Regions from separate parts of the Kitasatospora sp. NPDC056181 genome, predicted to be linked through region 1. Evidence: riboswitches for the same ligand, from Rfam matches in the RefSeq annotation. Region 1 holds a riboswitch; each other region holds the start of a gene.

The links. A riboswitch is a leader RNA that binds a small molecule or an ion and turns the genes downstream of it on or off. The one in region 1 is predicted to bind cyclic di-AMP.
Region 2: another riboswitch for cyclic di-AMP. It lies ahead of ACFC1F_RS30725 (transglycosylase family protein); the one in region 1 lies ahead of ACFC1F_RS18105 (hypothetical protein).
Region 3: another riboswitch for cyclic di-AMP. It lies ahead of ACFC1F_RS24145 (M23 family metallopeptidase); the one in region 1 lies ahead of ACFC1F_RS18105 (hypothetical protein).

Annotation. Positions count from the first base shown of each region.
Region 1 is NZ_JBHJUK010000042.1:49,217-55,419, reverse strand. It holds gene ACFC1F_RS18120 (alpha/beta hydrolase) at 1-685, shown strand, start outside; gene ACFC1F_RS18115 (MoaF N-terminal domain-containing protein) at 792-1,121, opposite strand; gene ACFC1F_RS18110 (esterase/lipase family protein) at 1,393-2,724, shown strand; cyclic di-AMP (ydaO/yuaA leader) riboswitch at 2,950-3,115, shown strand; gene ACFC1F_RS18105 (hypothetical protein) at 3,118-4,401, shown strand; gene ACFC1F_RS18100 (hypothetical protein) at 4,429-5,109, opposite strand; gene ACFC1F_RS18095 (IclR family transcriptional regulator) at 5,296-6,093, opposite strand.
Region 2 is NZ_JBHJUK010000104.1:13,646-19,848, reverse strand. It holds gene ACFC1F_RS30735 (DUF397 domain-containing protein) at 1-142, opposite strand, end outside; gene ACFC1F_RS30730 (hypothetical protein) at 657-1,577, shown strand; cyclic di-AMP (ydaO/yuaA leader) riboswitch at 3,367-3,567, shown strand; gene ACFC1F_RS30725 (transglycosylase family protein) at 3,554-4,825, shown strand; gene ACFC1F_RS30720 (hypothetical protein) at 5,010-5,210, shown strand; gene ACFC1F_RS30715 (LacI family DNA-binding transcriptional regulator) at 5,269-6,203, opposite strand, start outside.
Region 3 is NZ_JBHJUK010000067.1:18,286-24,488, forward strand. It holds gene ACFC1F_RS24130 (TetR/AcrR family transcriptional regulator) at 1-474, opposite strand, end outside; gene ACFC1F_RS24135 (alpha/beta fold hydrolase) at 519-1,346, opposite strand; gene ACFC1F_RS24140 (YiaA/YiaB family inner membrane protein) at 1,456-1,746, opposite strand; cyclic di-AMP (ydaO/yuaA leader) riboswitch at 1,992-2,150, shown strand; gene ACFC1F_RS24145 (M23 family metallopeptidase) at 2,163-3,023, shown strand; gene ACFC1F_RS24150 (hypothetical protein) at 3,140-4,012, opposite strand; gene ACFC1F_RS24155 (GNAT family N-acetyltransferase) at 4,055-4,681, shown strand; gene ACFC1F_RS24160 (sensor domain-containing protein) at 4,741-5,451, shown strand; gene ACFC1F_RS24165 (class I SAM-dependent methyltransferase) at 5,572-6,203, shown strand, end outside.

The DNA of each region.
Region 1 (6,203 bases):
GGCGATCATCGTCTCCACCGGCTTTCCCGGCATCGCCAAGAACCTGGTGACCCGGCTGAACTACCCGGGCGCGGCACTGAAGCTGCTCCAGGAGGGCCGGATGCAGCCGACCGTGCTGGTGCTGATGACGCCGTCGCCCGCGCTGCCGCAGGACACCGAGTGCGAGGACGTCCCGGGCGGCCCGCAGTCCGAGACCTACTACACCAAGGACGTTCCCGCCGCGATCCAGGCGTCGTACCGGGTCTCCTCGGACCCGCAGGCCTGGGGCTTCATGGGCAACTCGACCGGCGGCTACTGCGCCCTCAAGCTGGCCATGCGCCACCCGGAGGCCTTCCCGACCGCGGTCTCGCTCTCCGGCTACTACCAGGCGTCCGACGACCCGACCACCACCGAGCTCTTCAAGGGCCCCGGCGCCCAGCAGCGCCGCCACGAGGCCGACCTCATGTGGCGGCTGAAGAACCTGCCGCACCCCAAGGTGTCCGTGCTGCTGGCCGGCACCAAGCAGGGCGACGGCGACTACAAGCGTGACACCGAGGCGTTCGTGGCCGCGGTCAACAGCCCGATGAAGGTCTCGTACAGCATGCTGCAGACCGGCGGCCACAACTTCGAGACCTGGAGCAAGCTGCTGCCGTCCTCGCTGGAGTGGCTCTCCCAGCGCCTCCAGGTCCCCGGCCGGACGGTCTGACCCCGGTCCGCCGCGCCGACCACCGAAACCCGGGGCCCGCCCACGTCGAACGCCGGGCCCGCCCACCCCGAGGGGTGAGCGGGCCCGGCGTTCCGGTTCCTCCGCCTCAGCCCACCGGCTCCAGCGTGCCGGTGTGCAGCTCGCCGACCCGGCCGCCCTCGCCCTCGTACGTCCAGAACGCGCGCACCGTCAGCTTCCCGAGGTCCATCAGGTGGCTGACGGTGATGCCGCTCTGCTCGGTCCAGCTGACGAAGTAGAGCTCGGGGCCCACCTGGGCGACGTGCAGGGCGACGTCCTCCCACTGGCCGGCCGACTCGCCGAGGCCCTCCCAGCGCAGCCGCTTGCCGTCGGCCGAGTACGCGTTGCGGAAGGCCGCGCCGTTGTCGACCTGGAAGAGGTAGGTGCGGCCGGCGAAGGCGGGCAGGGGCGCGGTCATGGCGGGACGGGTCCTCGTCTCTCGTCTGGGCGTACGGCACTGCGGGTGGACCTCCAACCTATCCGACGGGTGACCTTCGCGGCGGCGTTGCGCCCACCCCGTCACGGCGCGGGCCCGCCGGCGCCACGGCCGGGGCCGCCACGCCCTCCGCCCGCGGGGTGTGACACCGGCACATGGGCGGCCCGGCGGTCCGGTCGTACGGTGCAGGATCCGGCCCACCGGGACGTGGGCCGACCCAGCAGCCCGCCACCTTCCGGCCAGGGAGCCGCCGATGCCCGCCACCAGCACCAGCACCGCCAGCACCGGACCCGTCACCGGGCCCGTCACCGGAGGAGCCACCCCGTCCACCCCCGCCGGACGCCTGCCGGCCGCCCTCACCGTCCTCCTCACCCTCACCGCCCTCCTCCTCGGCACGCCCCCGCCCGCATCGGCGGCCACCGCACCGCTCACCCTGGAGGCCGCCTTCACCGCTCCCGGCAACGGCTGGGCCAAGGTCGAGCGCTACCTCGACACCACCGCCGGGTTCCGCGCCGAGCAGTACCCGCCCGGCGGGCGGGGGGACCAGGACGGCGCCCGCCTGACCTACTTCGGCGGCGTCCGCCAGCCCTATTCCGGGCGCTTCCTGCTCTACTCGGCCGCGGGCTGGGACACCGGCGGCCGGGACGTCCCGGTCCTGCTGGTCCACGGCGCCAACGACAACGCCGACCGCGCCTGGGCGAACCCGAACGAGAGCGGCAGCTGCGGCGCGTCCGCCTGCCCGTCCACCGGCCTCGCCCAGTACCTCGCCGGGACCGGCCACCGCGTCTTCGCGATCGGCTTCGCGCACAAGCAGGGCGACAACCTGCTCCAGGCGCAGGCCGTCGGAGACGCGATCGCCCTGATCCGGGCCCGGCTCGGGGTGTCCCAGGTGGACGTGGTCGCCTGGAGCAAGGGGGAGGTCGCCGCCCGCGCGTACGTCTCCTCGGTACGGCCGTCCTGGGGCCGGGCTTACGCGGGAGACGTCCGCCGCCTGGTCACCCTCGGCGGGCCGAACGGCGGCCTGGACTACGTCTACGCGCACGGCTGGGCGTTCTCGCTGGCCACCTGGCCGGCCTGCGGCGGCACCGCCAACGCGCCCTCGCCGCACCTGTACATGACCTGCTACGGCACGTACACCGCCCAGCCCTGCCTCGGGGTCCTGCCCGCCGGCGGGTACGACTGCTACCCGGGCCAGCGCCAGCTGCTCGCCCGCTGGGACGGCGTCTACGGGGTGGACGGCTCGGCCCAGGACTGGTGGACGACGTACTACGGGGGACAGGGCTACTACACCTCCGGCCAGGGCATCCAGGCGGCGATCGACGCCGGTTCGCTGATCGGGCCGCTCCAGCAGGCGGGCGTCCCGGCGGCGGTCGCCACCTTCCTGATGGCGGGCGGCTCGGCCGACATCCCGGGGATCCTCAACGAGAACCGCGGGCCCAGCGACGGCATCGTCCTCTCCCGCAGCGCCCTGGACACCACCGGGATCGGTACGGTCGGCGCGACGCGGCTGCTCGGCGGGCTCAACCACCTGGAGCTGGCGTGGTCCCCGGACGCGATGAGCCAGGTGAACAGCTGGCTCGGCTGACCACCCGGCCGGCGACCGCCCGGCCGGCGCCCCGCTCACCGTCCTCCCGGTGCCCGTTCGGCCAACTGATCCACTCCGCACCGTCGTTGATCGACTCCACTGTGACCTGCACGACAACACCCTCCACCGAGTTGTCGCCCCCCGGACGGCCTGCCTAGCCTGCTCGGGACGTCCGCTTCGCGGACCTCCGCCGTCGGGACGCCGAGTCCTGTCCACCCGCCGGCCGGCAACCGAGCACCACAGCGGACGGGAGCGGGGGACCCAGGTCAGTGCCCGGCCCGTGCGCTCCCCGCGCCCGGGCCGTGGCTAGGGGTGAAGCCGCTCCACAGGCGGCCGGGCAACCTCAGCCCGAACCCGACAGCTCACCTCGCAGGCGTCGCAGAGGACACTGCCATGCAGAAGCCTGCCCGGCGCAGCGCGCCGCGCCATGCCCGCCCCAGCCACCGCGGTCGCAACGCCGCCTTCGCCGTCACCGGCGTGCTCGCTGTCAGCGGTGCCGGCCTCCTGGGCATTCCCGCGGTGAGCGGGGCCCAGGCGGCCACCGCGCCGACCGTCACCCAGGACAGGCTCGGCCCGGCCACCATGGTCGCGGGCAACGCCTCCGCCGCCTCGCTGACCGTCCACTCCTCGGCCTGCTTCACCGCCAGGACGGTCGGTGTCGGCGTGCGTGACGCGGCCGGCCACAACCTCGACTTCCCCGGCAACCGCACCAACGCGCAGATCTGCCCGGGCGGGCTGACGGTCACCACCGGCTCGCGGACTCTGCCGGCCGGCACCTACACCCAGTTCGGCTTCTGGCAGGACACCGCCGGTGCCTGGCACAACCTGCCCTCGCAGAAGCTCGTGGTCTCGGCCGCCGCCGCCACGCCGGCGCCCGCCCCGACCACCGCACCCACCGCCACCCCGACGCCCGCACCCACCGCCACCCCGACGCCCGCGCCGACCGCGACCCCGTCGCAGACCGCCGCCCCGGGCGCGATACCGGTCGCCGGCAAGAAGCTCACCTGGTCGGACGACTTCAACAGCCTCGACCTGGGCTCCCGCTGGACGGCCGACCGGAGCAGCTCGTACCACTACGGCGACCACAACCCGAACGACAACAAGCTCGACTGGCTGAACAAGAACAACGTCACCGTCTCCGGCGGCGTCGCCACCTTCACCGCCAAGCCGAGCAGCCACACGCTGGAGAACGGCAAGCAGGCCTGGGACACCGGGCTGCTCACCACGGAGTACTCCAGCGAGGGCTTCAAGGTGAAGACCGGCGACTACATCGAGACCCGGGTCAAGCTCCCCGCCGGCACCGGCGCCTGGCCGGCGCTGTGGACCTGGAACGGCACCAGCGGCGCCCACGGTGAGATCGACTCCTTCGAGTACCACACCGACAACCCGAACCTGCTGGAGCTGACCAACCACATCACCCCGGGTCACCTTTACTACACGGACGCCAAGGCGATCGCGAAGGACGGCTGGGTCACCATCGGCACCTACTACGGGGCCACCTCGGTCGACTGGTACGTGAACGGCGCCAAGGTGTTCTCCGACGGCAAGGGCGTCGGCGCCGACTGGGCCGCGTACCCGATCCTCAACCTGTCCCTGAGCGCGGGGCAGTACCACCCCGCGCCGCAGGGCACGGCGCCGATCACCTTCGCCGCGGACTACGTCCGCGTCTACCGGTAGGACCGGCCGTTGCGGACCGCCCGCCCGTCAGTGGCGGGCGGCCTCCACGACCTGGATGCTGAACGGCTGCCGGTTGTCCGTCTCGTTCCGGTCGTCGTCACCGCGCACCGCGACGTAGCCGCCGCTCAGCTCGCCGAGGGGGACGGTGGGGGCGAGCCGGACCGGGATCAGCGCCGTCGCGCTCCGGTACCGCCCCAGGCCGGCCGGGAAGGTGCAGCGCACCCGGTGGCCGTTCTGGAAGTCGTAGCAGTTCTCCGGGAAGTAGGGCTTCTCGGGCGTGACCCCCTCCGGCAGGGTGATCACCACGGTGAACGGGGAGGCCGTCCGGTCCGGGCCGGTGTTGGCGACGAAGGCGTGCACCGTGGTGGTGCCGCCGGGTACGGCGGGGTCCGGATCGATCCGGATCACCTCCAGGTCGGAATCGGAGGCGGAGGGGGCGGCGGAGGCGGCGGGGGCCGCGGGCGCCGCCGGCGCGGTGACCTCCGCCGCCGGGTCGGTCCCCGGGGCCGGATCGGCGTCCGGGCACGCCCACGCGGGACCGGCGGCCAGCGCCGCCAGTGCACACCCGACCGTCAGCGACCTGACGGCCAGCGACCGGCCTGCCGACGGCCCGACCACCGCCCGCCCGACCGCCGGTTCTCCGGCCCCGGGCGCCCCGGCCTCCGCCGACCTGCCGAAGAAACCCCGTACGGACCCTCTGCGCGACATCGTCGCTCACCCTGTCCTTCGCGTTCCGGCGCCCGGCACCGTCGCGGGGCGCGTCCGCATTCAGCGTGACCGACCGGCCCGTCGCGGCCGGGGCAACCCGCCCTCGGGCCGCTCGAACGGGCGAACGCCTCCGCAGGAGGCCGACCGGGTCGACCTCCTGTGCGGGGAAACGCCGGTGACGCCGTGTCAGGGAGCCAGGACCTGCCCCAGCCGGGCCGCGATGTGGTGCATCACCGGTACCAGCGAGGCCGCGCCGGCCTGCTCCTCCAGCGCCCGGATCCGGGCCTCCGGGCCGGAGACCGAGAGGGCCGTCGGGGTCGGTGCGCCCGGTACGGCGAGGGCGATGCAGCGCACCCCGATCTCCTGCTCCTGGTCGTCCACCACGTAGCCGCGCTCGCGCGCCTCGGCCAGCTGGTTCAGCAGCTCCTGCGGGTCGGTCACCGTGAACTCGGTGTGCGCGGGCAGCGGGTTGGGGCCGAGGACGGCGCGGGCCTCGTCCTCCGGCAGCTGGGCCAGCAGGGCCTTGCCGACGCCGGTGCAGTGCGGCTGCACCCGGCGGCCGACCTCGGTGAACATCCGCATCGAGCGCCGCGACTGCACCTGCCCGACGTAGACCACCTCGCCGCCCTCCAGCACGGCCAGGTTGGCCGTCTCGCCGGTGGCCTCCATCAGCTCGGCCAGGTAGGGGCGGGCCCAGCTGCCCAGCAGCCGGCCGGCCGTCTCGCCGAGCCGGATCAGCCTCGGGCCGAGGGTGTAGCGGCGTGCGGTGTCCTGGCGCACATAGCCCTGCTGGACGAGGGTACGAACCAGACGGTGGATGGTGGGCATCGGCAGCCCGGAGGAGGTGGAGAGCTCGCTGAGCGTGGCCACGCCGCCGGAGTCGGCCAGCGCCTCCAGCAGCTGGAAGGCGCGCTCGACGGACTGCACACCGCCGCTCGCGCGGTCCGTGCCCGTCGTCGATGCTGTGTCGGGGGTCGCAACCACCGGCGTTCCCTTCGCTGTCGGGGGAGGAGTAGAGTCCCTGCGATCACCTCAACAAACCGTTGAAATTCTGTATCGCGGAAACTAGTCTCCACCTTACAGAATCGAACCCT
Region 2 (6,203 bases), on a different contig from region 1:
TGCGCATCGCCACCTCGCCCCCCGGGAGGGCGGCGAACTCGACGCAGTTGCCCTGAGAGTTGCTGTGCAGGCTCTTCTGCCAGACCACGTCCTTGAGGTCCGCAGCCGCCATCCCGTTGTACGCGTCGTACGTGTTGTGCATAGAAATCTCCCGAAGAGCTCCGGAGTGGTCGTCCAGCTCGGCGCCCCGGCACAACAGCCGAACGACTGGGCCGGCCCCGTACCGGCCCGGCACAACGCCTCACTTGACGTGATGATAGCTCCAGTGCACGTGCATCAGCACGGGACGGTGCAGGTGCACGGGCCGTTCGCCGCCAAACTGCAACTCTTCACGACCCCACCACCTGACGGCACGTAAGCGGACATAGCCGACTGAATCGGCGGCTCGTCGATAACCGCCCGTAGGCGGCCCCCCGCTGAATGTTGATCTTCGAATGCCGGGAGTCGCACTCCCGTGACCCTCCGTCAGACGCCACCGTGCCTGTGAGACATCTCACGCGACGGGGGTGCAACGGGAGGGGCCGTCAAGCGCGTCAGAGAAGATGTCCCGGCCGCGCGGGAGTTTGGCGGAGTATGTCCGATTTTCGGGCGGCCCGCCCGCCCCGGTTCGGCAGCCGACTGCAGGGTGGGCGGCCAGATGTCCTACGATCTCCGCCATGAGCACCGCAGCCATCCCGGGCGCGCCACTGCCCGTCCGCACTCCAGGCTCCCGTGCGCGGGGGCGCCACCGCCGCCCCGAGCGCCCCGAGATCCCGGCCGGGTCCCCGGCCCTGGTGCTCGCGGTGCCCGCGACCGCCGGGCCCGAGTCCCGTTCCGTGGTCGAGGAACTGCTGTCCATCGTGCGCAGCGAGCAGAACGGCGTGCAGACGGCGGCCGGCTACCTGCCGGGCGACACGGGCGAGGGCGAGTCCGCCGGCACCGCCGGTGACGAGCACACCGTCGCCGAACTGCTGGCGCACGCCGCCGAGGCGGGCCTGCCGGCACCGGTCGTGGTGCCGCTGCTCCCCGGCCCGCACGGCTTCCTTGCCGACCTGCACGCGCTCGCCGCCGAGTACGGCGCCCACGTCACCGACGTGCTGGGCCCGCACCCGCTGCTGGCCGAGGCCGTCCACGTCCGGCTCTCCGAGGCCGGTCTGGCCCGCGCCGACCGCGCCCGCCTGTTCGCCATCGCCACCGCCGCCGACGGCGTTGTGCTCACCACCGTCGGGGGCCAGGAGGCGGCCGACGCCGCCGGGATCACCGGCATGCTGCTGGCCGCCCGGCTGGCCGTGCCGGTCGTCCCCGCCGCGCTCGACGTGCCGGGCTCGGTGGCCGCGGCCGTCGCCCACCTCAAGGAGATGGGCGCCCAGAACCCGGCGCTGGCCCCGCTGGTGATCGGCCCCGAGGCCGACTCCGAGCTGCTCGCCACGGCCGCCGAGGAGACCGGCTGCCCGTCCGCCGCCCCGCTGGGCGCGTACCCGACGGTGGGCCAGCTGATCGCCTCCACCTACCTGGCCGTGCTTCCGGCCGCCGACCCCGAGGCGCACGCCGAGGAGTCCGCGGTCGAGGAGGGCGGCGGGCGCCACGCCGCCCAGTAGCAACCCACTGCGGACAGACCGCACGAAGGGGCCCGGAGCGCACTCCGGGCCCCTTCGGCCGTCCTCCCCCCGTCTCCTCCCCGTCCGCCAGCCACCCACCCGGCCGGTGGGCGCGGCGGCGTCCTTGAGGCCCAGGGCGGGCGTCTGCACCGGCCGGGACTGCGCGGCGAGCGTGGCCACCGGCGTACTGCTCGCGTTCCACTGCGGCTGCGCGGTTCCGCCGCCGTCCGCCCGGCGCACCTGGAGCACCTCGGACTGCCCGGCCCGGCGCAGCAGGATGTTCCCGGGTGGCCCGGACTCCGGGTCGACCCGGAGTTCGTTGCCGCCGAACTCGCGGTCCAGCACCAGGAGGTCGTCCGGCCTTCCGTCCGGGGTGGCCCGGAAGGCGACCCCGGCGCGGCGGTAGCCGGTGAACCGGCTGCGGCTGAAGGTGACGGACTCCCCGGCGAGTTCGTGGTGGGCGGTGGAAACGGCGGCGCGGCGTGCCGGACGTCGGCCCGGCGGGAGCTGGTGATGTGGACATGGGCGCGCCCCTCGGCGCTGCCCTCGACCCGGACGCCACGGGTCAGGTTGAGCACCTCGGCGCCGACGGTGACGCCCCCTCCGGCCGGGACCCGCGGGTGCGCGTACTTCAGCGGCGGCTCCAGGGTGACGCCGGCTCCGCTGACGGACCGGACGACGGCCAGGTCGTAGCGGGTGGAGGAGCCGTCCTCGCCCGGCGGGCCGGTCGGGGTGACGGCCAGTTCGTCGCCGGGCCGCCAACCGGCGGGCGGGGCGGCCAGGGTGACGGTGGTGTCGTCGGCCCGCAGGCCGCCGGCGGCGCGTACCCAGGCGGTCCTGGCGGCGCCGTCCAGCCGCAGGTACCCGGCGCCGGTGCCCCAGAGGCCGACGTCGGTGTCGACCACCCTTCATGCCGTCGCCCCGGAACCGCTTCTCGTCGACGGCCGGGAAGCGCAGGGTGTGCACGGCGGTGTCGTCGGGGGCGAGGGCGAGGGTGCCGCGGACCTCGACGTTGCCCGCCGAGGCGAGGGTGACGGTGCGGCCGGCGGCGAAGGTGAGGGCGCCGCCCGGTTCGACCAGCAGCGAGGCGACGGTGGCGTCGGTGTCCAGCAGCACCTTGTCGGTGATCCGGACGGCGCTCTGCGGGCCGGGCACCCTGCCGCCCCAGCCGGCCGGGTCGGACCACGGGCGGCCGTTCCGGTCGACGACGGGTGCGACGGCGGGCTGCCCGGGCGCGCCGCCCTCCGCGGCGCCGGCGGAGGGCGCCGGCGCGGCGTGGCCGTGGTCCATGGCTCCGTCGCCTCCCGTCCCGGCCGGGCTCGTGGCGGTGCCCCCGGCGGCGACGGGCGCCGTGGGGCCGGTCAGCGAGCGTCGTCGCAGGGCCTCCTCGCCGCCGACCGCCGCGAACACCGTGCCGACCGCGAGCCGGCGCAGCATTGTGCGGCGACTTAAGGGAGTTCGGGCCGCTTCAGGCGGGATGTCCGGTCTGCGATGCTTTGCCCGGCGATGCGCTCCGCGGGGCCCGGCGGCCGGCCGGCCCGCGTCCGGCTCCTCGTCCATGGCCATCGTTGCGCAGCCCTCCCCCCGGACGGCTGCGTCGGTCCCGACCTCCTGAAGCACAGGCAGTTGCATTGACCGCGGCGGGCGTTGCGCGAAAACGGTCATTTCTGATCATGGTGGACAGCCTTTCCGCAGGCTTTCCGCAAACCGTGACGAGCGTCACACATGTTTGCGGTTTGAACTTAAGTCTGCTTAACGTGCTCCCCGTTCGTGGCCACACGGACCCAGCTCATCCGCAACGCCGAGTCCTGCCGTCGGGTGCGCTGGCAGCGCAGAACGCACCACGGCAGGAGCGGGGGAACCACAGGTAAGTCGCCCCGGACCGGTCCGCGTACCGGTTCAGGGCTAGGGGTGAAGCCGCGTCCACAGCGCGGCCGGGCAACTCCAGCCCGAATCCGACAGCTCACCTCGCAGGCGTGGGAGAGGACCGCGTCTTCATGCTGCCCACCAACGGCACCCGCCTGTCCAGCCGCACCCGCCGCGCGATCGCCACCCTCGGCGTCGTCGGCATCGGTCTCACCGTCCCCTGCCTGACCTCCGGCACCGCCTCCGCCGCCTCCGTCGCCACCTGGGACAAGGTCGCGCAGTGCGAGAGCAGCGGCAACTGGAGCATCAACACCGGCAACGGCTTCTACGGCGGCCTCCAGTTCACCAACAGCACCTGGGCGGAGTTCGGCGGCACCGCGTACGCGGCCCGCGCCGACCTCGCCACCAAGGACCAGCAGATCGCGATCGCCGAGAAGGTGCTCGCCGTCCAGGGCCCCGGCGCCTGGCCCGTCTGCTCCGTCCAGGCCGGCCTGACCAAGGGCGGCACCCCCGCCGCCGTCGACACCACCACGGCCGCCAAGCCCGCCGCGCAGACCCCGGCCCCGGCCGCGCCCGCCGCGCAGGCCCCCGCCGCCAAGCCGGCCGCGCCGAAGGCCGACCAGGCCCCGGCCTCCACCGACTCCGCCAAGCCGCAGTCCGGCCAGAACTGGTCGAAGAAGTGGCAGGACAAGGCCGCCTCCAACGACTACACCGTCGTCGCCGGCGACTGGCTCTCCTCGATCGCCGACAAGAACAACGTCCAGGGCGGCTGGGAGCGGCTGTACGAGCTCAACCGGTCCACCCTGACCGACGGCCCGCACGTCATCTACCCCGGTCAGCACCTGACCCTCGGTGACCGCGCCCAGGCCTCGGACGAGTCCGGCAAGGGCTTCGACTGGTTCGACCGGAGCTCCGGCAACTCCGGCCAGGCCGCCGCCGCCAAGCCCGCCGCCCAGACCCAGGCCCCGGCCGCCAAGCCGGCCGCCCAGACCCAGACCCAGGCGCCCGCCCAGGCCGCCACCGGCAGCATGGCCGCCGCGGTCGCCTTCGCCGAGTCGAAGGTCGGCCAGGCGTACGTCTACGGCGGCACCGGCAACGGCGGCTGGGACTGCTCCGGCCTGACCCAGGCCGCGCTGCGCGCCGCGGGCGTCTCCATCCCGCGCGTCGCCGCCGACCAGGCCGCCGCCTCCACCCACGTCTCGCTGGACGCGCTCAAGCCGGGCGACCTGCTGTTCTGGTCCAACAACGGCCAGGACTCCGGCGTCTACCACGTCGCGATCTACGTCGGCAACGGCGCGTACGTCGAGGCCGCCAACCCGAGCGCGGGCGTGCGGACCGAGACCATCGCCAACTGGGCCCCGGACTTCGCCGGCCGGGTCTGATCCCCCGGCGCGCGGCTCCCGGGCCCGCGCAGGTACGCCGAAGCCCCCGGGAAGAGTCTGGTCGCTCTTCCCGGGGGCTTCGGCCTGCCCGCCCACGGGCAGCGGGTGCGGGGCCGGTGGAGGCCGTGGTGGAATCGGGGCGCAGCGGGCATGCTGCTGCTCCGCACCCGAGAAGGAGTCACCCATGGCCCAGGTCACCGTCACCCTCGACGCCAATCTCGCCATCGACGTGATGATGCTCGCCGGGACCCGGAGCCCGCAGGACGCCGTGGAGCTGGTCCTGCGCGACTACCTGGCCCGGGGCCGGCGCACCGGGAGCCGGACCGGCGACGCCGTCGACGGCCGGCGGTCGGGCCACGAACGCCCGACGGCCCAGGAGGGCTGACGAACGCACGACCGGGGCCCGGAGAGCGGATTGCTCTCCGGGCCCCGGTCGTGGTCGCTCAGCGGGCGCCTGCGCCCGTGGAACCGCGCATCACCAGCTCCGGCTGGAACATGAACTCCCCGCGCTGGGCGGCGTTCCCGCCGACCTCCTCCAGCAGGGCGTCGACGGCCGCGGTGGCCATCGCCTCGACCGGCTGGCGGATGGTGGTCAGCGGGGGCTCGGTGAACGCTATGAGCGGCGAGTCGTCGAAGCCGACCACCGACACGTCCTGCGGCACCGAGAGCCCGCGCTGGCGCACCGCCCGGATCGCGCCGAGCGCCATCATGTCGCTGCCGCAGACGATCGCGGTGCAGCCCTTGTCGAGCAGCGCGCCGGCCGCCGCGTGCCCGCCCTCCACGCTGAACAGCGTGTGGTGGACGAGGTCCTGGGCCTCCTCGGTGGTCCGGCCGAGCACCTCGCGCATGGCCGCGGTGAAGCCCTCGATCTTCCGCAGCACCGGCACGTACCGGCGCTGCCCGACGGCCAGGCCGATCCGCTCGTGGCCGAGTTCGGCCAGGTGCTGGACGGCCATCCACATCGCGGCCCGGTCGTCCGGCGAGATGAACGGCGCGTCGATCTTCTCGCTGAAACCGTTGATCAGGACGAACGGCACCTGCCGGCCGGTCAGCCGGGCGTACCGGTCGTGGTCAGCGGTGGTGTCGGCGTGCAGGCCGGAGACGAAGACGATGCCCGCCACGCCCCGGTCGACCAGCATCTCCACCAGTTCGTCCTCGGTGGAGCCGCCGGGCGTCTGGGTGCAGAGCACCGGCGTGAAGCCGTGCCGGCTCAGCACCTGCTCGATCACCTGCGCGAGCGCGGGGAAGATCGGGTTGCTCAGCTCCGGGGTGATCAGCCCGATCAGGCCCGCGCTGCGCTGGCGCAGCCGGGTCGGCCGCTCGTAGCCGAGCACGTCCAGCGCCGCCAGCACGGTCTGCCTGGTGGCGGCGGAGACGT
Region 3 (6,203 bases), on a different contig from region 1:
GATGGAGAGCGAGGCGAAGCCGTGGGCCACCGAGCGGACGGCGCGGGCGGCGTGGATCGCCTCCGACCCGGCGAGCCCGTACTCGCGCAGCACCGCGATGATCACGCCGACCAGCCGCGTCGCCGCCCGGGTGAGGTCGTCGTCCGGCTGCGGGGCCTGCGGGAGCGAGTTGTAGCGGTGCGGGTACTCGGTGGCGTAGGCGTGGTAGGCGCGCAGGACGGCGGCGACGGCGTCGTCCCCGCCCCGGCCGACGGCCGCCTCGGCGAGCCGGTCGGCCAGCTCCTCGGTGACCCGGACGGCGACCAGCCGGCGCAGTTCCGCGAGGCCGCCGCTGACGTGCTTGTAGAGCGAGGGAGTGGCCACCCCGGCCCGCGCGGCGACCGCGGCCAGGGTGAGGGCCTCGGGGCCCTGCTCGTCGATGAGGGCGAGGGCGTGGCCGACGACCTGCTCGGGGGTGAGTCCTACTCGGGGCATGGGGGCGGTTCTCCGTGGGTCCGGTTCCGGTGGGGCGGGAGGGCTCAGGCCAGCTCGGCGAGGAACCCGAGCAGCGCGTCGGCGGTCGCCTGCGGGTGGTCGGCCATCGGGTAGTGGCCGGCGCCCTCGATCATCACCTTGCGGCCGTTCAGCGCGGCGGCCTGCCGGTCGGCGACCACCTCCGGCTTGGGGAAGTCGGGGTCCTTGCTGCCCATGACGACCAGCGCCGGGCACCGCACGGCCGCGGTCCAGCCGACGGGCGCCGAGTCCCCGCGGACCTGGCCGCGGGTGGCGGTCTTGCGGCCGGGCGTGCGCATCGCGGCGACCAGCCCGTCCACGTACGCGTCGAAGTCGGCCGGCTTGGCGGTCGGGTAGGCCATCCTGCGGTGGTAGAGGCCCCAGAAGGCCGGGGAGTGCACCAGCAGCTTGCCCATGACGCCGAACATCGCGCGCTGCAGGGCGTTCGGCGGCAGGTTCTCGACGAAGGCGTCCAGCAGGACGATCCCGGCGACCCGCTCGGGTGCGTCGCCGGCGGCCTTGACCACGGTCGCGCCGGTGTACGAGTTGCCGGCGAGGACGGCGCGCCCGATGCCGAGGTGGTCGAGCAGGGCGAGGACGTCGGCGGCGATCGCGGCCGGCGAGTAGTCGTCCCAGACGATCGAGGAGTCGCCGAAGCCGCGCAGGTCCATGGTGATCACGCGGCGGCCGGCGGCGACGAGCAGCGGGCGCAGGTGCCGGTAGGCGGCCCGGCTGTCGAGCATCCCCGGGAGCAGGACGACGGGGGCGCCGTCGCCCTGCTCGGTGTCGTCGTAGGCGATCCGGCCGCCGGTGACGTCGAGGTACTGCGTGGTGGGGGCGGTGGTGCGGGACATGGGGGCCTCCTCGGTCCGCCGGGGCGTCGGCGGTGGTGCCGACACCCATAAAGCTAAGGCTAATAGCCTTAGCCGTCAAGCTATCGACCGGATCCGAGGATGGCCCGGATCAGACCCCCTCCACCTTGAACGGGTCGTGCTCGGCCAGCAGCTTCTCCAGCCGGGCCTGGTCCACCCGGGTGACGATCTCGCTGTTCTCCTGCTTGTCGCGGACCACCTTGGCCAGGGTGAACGAGGAGGTGACGGTGTAGAGCAGGCCGACCCCGAGGAAGGCCCGGGTCCAGCCGCCCACCGGGAGGTAGGCGATCCCGGTCGCGAGGGCGCCGGCGGAGAGGGCGAAGGAGAGCACGGCCTGGACGTAGTACGCGGCCGTGGTGCGTGACTGCATCGGTGCGTTCATGGCGTCAGGATGGCCGCGCCGGGCCGGGTCGCACATGAGTAGGGGTACTCAAGTAGGGGTTCGTTCGTTGACGTCCAATAACGTTCGGTAGTGTCAGTTGTTGTCAATCGCCCCAAAATGCCCATCGGGTCACGTAGTGTCCGGGCTGTGTCCGGCTGCTCCTGACGGATGGCTTGGAATCAGGGGCTCCTAGGATTAACGTTTGATAACGCAGCGCGGTCCCCAACGCCGTACCCAGACGGCACCGTGCGCCGTCGCCTAATCCCGCCGGCCGGCCTTCGGGCAGGCCAGGGAGCCGGGGAACCACGTTCCTTGGGGTGAATCGGCCGGGCCCAGGCCCAGCCGTAGGAGACCTTCCTGCTCCGAACCCGTCAGCTAACCCGGTAGGCGCGAAGGAAGGAAAGGAGCGCGCCTCCGTGGCGTCGACGCACTCTCCGGCAAACCTGCCCGGCTCCTCCGCCGGCACCCAACTGCTCGACCACCCGTGGCCGCCCGCCCACCCGGGCGAGTACGGCGGGCCCTCCGACGAGGCGGCCCCGCAGGCCGCCGAGGCCAACCGGCACCGGATGCCGCGTCAGACCCGCGGGACGGCTCCGCTGCTCGGCGTCACCGCCGTCGCCGCCACCCTGGGCGCCACCGGCTTCGCCTCCGCGACCCCGGCCGCCGCCCCCGCCGTCGAGGCCCCCGACGAGACCCCGGTCGCCCTCGCCGCCGACCCCGGCCTCGCCCTCGCCGCCCGGATCCAGCAGCAGGCCGACAGCCAGCGCACCGCCGCCGAGGAGGGCGCCCGGCTCCAGGCCGCCAAGGAGGCCGAGGCCAAGCGCGCCGCCCAGCAGCAGGAGGCCAAGCGGGCCGCCGAGGAGGCCGAGAAGGCCAAGCTCGCCGCCATCAACCTGCCGGTGCGCGACTACAACCTCTCCGCCCACTACGGCCAGAGCGCCTCCTACTGGGCCCACCTGCACACCGGCCTGGACTTCGCCGCCGACACCGGCACCCCGGTCTACGCCGTCGGCCAGGGCACCATCACCTCGGCCGGCTGGGCCGGCTCCTACGGCTACCGGATCGTCGAGACGCTGCCCGACGGCACCGAGATCTGGTACTGCCACCTCTCCTCGATCATCAAGGGCTCCGGCAAGGTCGTCCCCGGCCAGCAGCTCGGCAAGGTCGGCGCCACCGGCAACGTCACCGGCCCCCACCTGCACCTGGAGGTCCGCCCGGGCGGCGGCGCCCCGGTCGACCCGGAGAGCTGGTTCGAGCAGCGCGGCATCACCCCCTGACGAGCACCGGAGTGCCCCGGCCGTCACGACGACGGCCGGGGCACCCGTGCGTCCCGCCCAGGGGCACGCCCCGGGGGCGCGGACCGGACCAGGCCCGCGCCCCCGTGCCCCCGCGCTCACTCCCCCGGCAGCTGCGCGAGGTACGCGTCGATCTCCTCCTGGCCGGGCTCCGGCGCGAGGTCCGGGAACTCCGCCACCAGCAGCCGCGGAAGCCCCGGCACCGTCCACTCGCCGAACAGGTCCAGCGCCGCCTCGACCGCCGCCTCCTCGAACGCCCCGAAGTCCCCCGCCAACTCGTCCGGCATCGGGCGGCCCAGCGCCGTCAGCTCCGCCAGGTTGCGGTAGCTGCGCCGCATCAGGCCCTGCTCCAGCAGCCGCCGGGCGCCGTCCGTGGCCATCCCGACCGAGAGCACCCGGGCCGCGCCCCAGCCCTCCTCGTCCGCCTCGTCCAGCCAGCCGGCCGCCGCCAGCGCCTCGAAGGCGGCCCGCCGGTCCTCCTCGGCCAGCTCCCGGAACGCCGTCAGCCACTCCCGCACCGCCGCCTTGTCGGCGAGGTCGACGTCGTGCGCGCACAGCAGCACCGCGTAGAGCCGGGGCCAGGTCACCAGGTCGGCCCGGCGCAGCAGTCCGGCGGCCACCTCGCCCTGCCACTCGGCCTCCGCGTGCAGCCGCTCCTGCCGCTTGGCGTTGAGCCGCTTCGCCGCGCGCTGGTGGTCGACCAACAGCCGCACCGCCTCGCCGTACGCCAGCGGGTCCTGCTCGGGCGCGGGCTGGACGTACAGGTGGAGCCGCTCGTACAGCAGTTGCTCCACGGCGTTCGAGGTCAGCTCCGGCCAGCCGTCGTGCATCCTGCTCTCGCCCAGCTCCAGCAGCGCCAGCACCGCTCGCACCGCGGATTCGGCCACCGGCGCGCGGCCCTCGGCCTCCGCCCAGGCGAGCAGGTCGGCGGCCTTGGTGCGCGGGGCGAGCCGCAGGTCATCTTCTTCCATGTGACGTACGGTAATCGGAAAGCGCGGGTAGGGTCGGCAGACATGGTCCCCGTCCGACTCACCGGCCCCCGCCTGGCCATCCGCGAGTTCCACCACACGCCGGGCGACGTCGACGCCCTGCACGCGGTCTTCGGCGACCCGGAGGCCACCCGCTACCTGCCCTTCGAGCCGCGCGACCGCGAGGACTGCGCCGACCAGATCGAGCAGTACCTGGAGGAGGCGCTCCAGGAGGAGCGGACGGTCTACCGACTGGCCGTCACCCGGCACACCGACGCCGGCGACCCCGCCGACGCCACCCCCATCGGCACCGCCGCCCTCACCGTCGGCGGCCACCGCTCCGCCCACCTGGGCTACGCGCTGCGCGCCGACACCTGGGGCAACGGCTACGCGGGTGAGATCACCTCGCTGCTCTGCGACTTCGCGTTCGGGCCGCTCGGCCTGCACCGGCTGGCGGCCCGGGTGGACGTGGACCACGACGCCTCGGCCCGGGTGCTCACCCGGGCCGGTTTCCGCCTGGAGGGCCGGGTGCGGCACGACGTGTACCTGCGGGGTGCCTGGCACGACTCCTTCCAGTACTCCCTGCTCCAGGACGAGTGGCCGCCCGGACGGGGGGATAACCCCACCCCCGCTCCGGCGGGGAGCCGGATGTCCGGCAGGCCGCTTCCTTGACAGGGTTAACCCATCAGCCCGAACGGCACCGCCACAGACCCGAGGACCGAGGCCCGGCTATGACGACCAGCGAGCACACACTGCGCAGCGAGTACGACCGCCACGACGGCGCCCGCCGCACCGAGGAGCCGCCCTACGCCTGGCGGGCGCCGTTCTCCTCCTACTACTACCGGGAGCTGGGCTTCGTGCTCAGCGGGTTCCCGGTCGCCATCGCCGGCTTCGTCTTCTCCGTCACGCTGTTCTGCCTCGGCCTCGCCACCTTCGTCACCGTCCTCGGCCTGCCGGTGCTCGCCGGACTGACCAGCGGCGCCCGCGGCTTCGGCCGGCTGGAGCGGTCCCGGGCCCGCGGCATGCTGGCGCTGGACGTGCCGGGCCCGGAGCCGGTGCGGGCGGTGCGGCCCGGGGCCTGGGGCGCCGTCACCGCACGGCTGACGGACGTGGCCGGCTGGAAGGCCGCGCTGTACCAGGTGGTGATGTTCCCCTGGGCGGTGCTGAGCTTCTCGCTGTCGCTGGTCTTCACGCTGGTCGGCTGGGTGCTCGCGTTCTACCCCGCCTACCACTGGAGCTTCCGGACCTACACCGACTGGCCGGGCTACCGGGTGTTCGACTACTGGGACAAGGGGGTCGAGCACGTCTACTACATCGAGTCGCCGTGGCAGATCGCCGGGGTGTCGCTGATCGGGACGCTCCTCGTCTTCCTCGCCCCGCAGCTGTTGCGCGGCCTGACCAACGTCAACCGCCTCGCCGTCCGGGGCCTGCTCGGCCGCTGACCGGCTGACTCGCTGACCCGCCGACCGGCTGACCCACTGACCCGCTGACCGCTCCACCGGCCCCGCCCGCGCCCGGACACTCCGGATGCGGGCGGGGCCGGCCCGTGTTCGCATGGCCGGATGACCGCCCGCACCAACCGCACCGGACCGGGGCAGGCCACCGGAGCCCTCGTCACCTCCCGCCCGCTGGACGAGTACTGCGGCCTCTTCGGCCTGACCCGCGCCCAGCTCGCGGCCCTCCCCGGGCCGCTGCTCGACTGCCCCGGCGGAGCGGCCGGCCTGGCCGCCGAGGCACGCGAACTGGGCTGCCACGTGATCGCCGCCGACCCGGCGTACGCGTGGCCCGTCCCCGAGATCGAGGCCGGCGCACTGGCCGCCCGGGCGACGATGGCCGCCGCGCTGCACGCCCGCCCCGAGCTGTACCCCGCGCCCTACTTCCACCCGAACGACCGCTACCTGCGCAGCTGGGACCGGGCCCGCCGGCTGTTCGCCGCCGACACCGCCGCCCACCCGCAGCAGTACGTGGCCGCCGCACTGCCCCGGCTGCCGTTCGCCGACGGCACCTTCGCGCTCACCCTCAGCGGGTACCTGATCTTCGCCTACCCCGAGCTGTTCGGCCCCGACCGGCAGGTGGCCGCGCTGGCCGAGCTGGTCCGGGTGACCGACCCCGACGGTGAGGTCCGGGTCCACCCCCTGTGCGACGGCGCCGGCCGCCACTGCCCCCACCTCGACGGGGTGCGGCACGCGCTCGG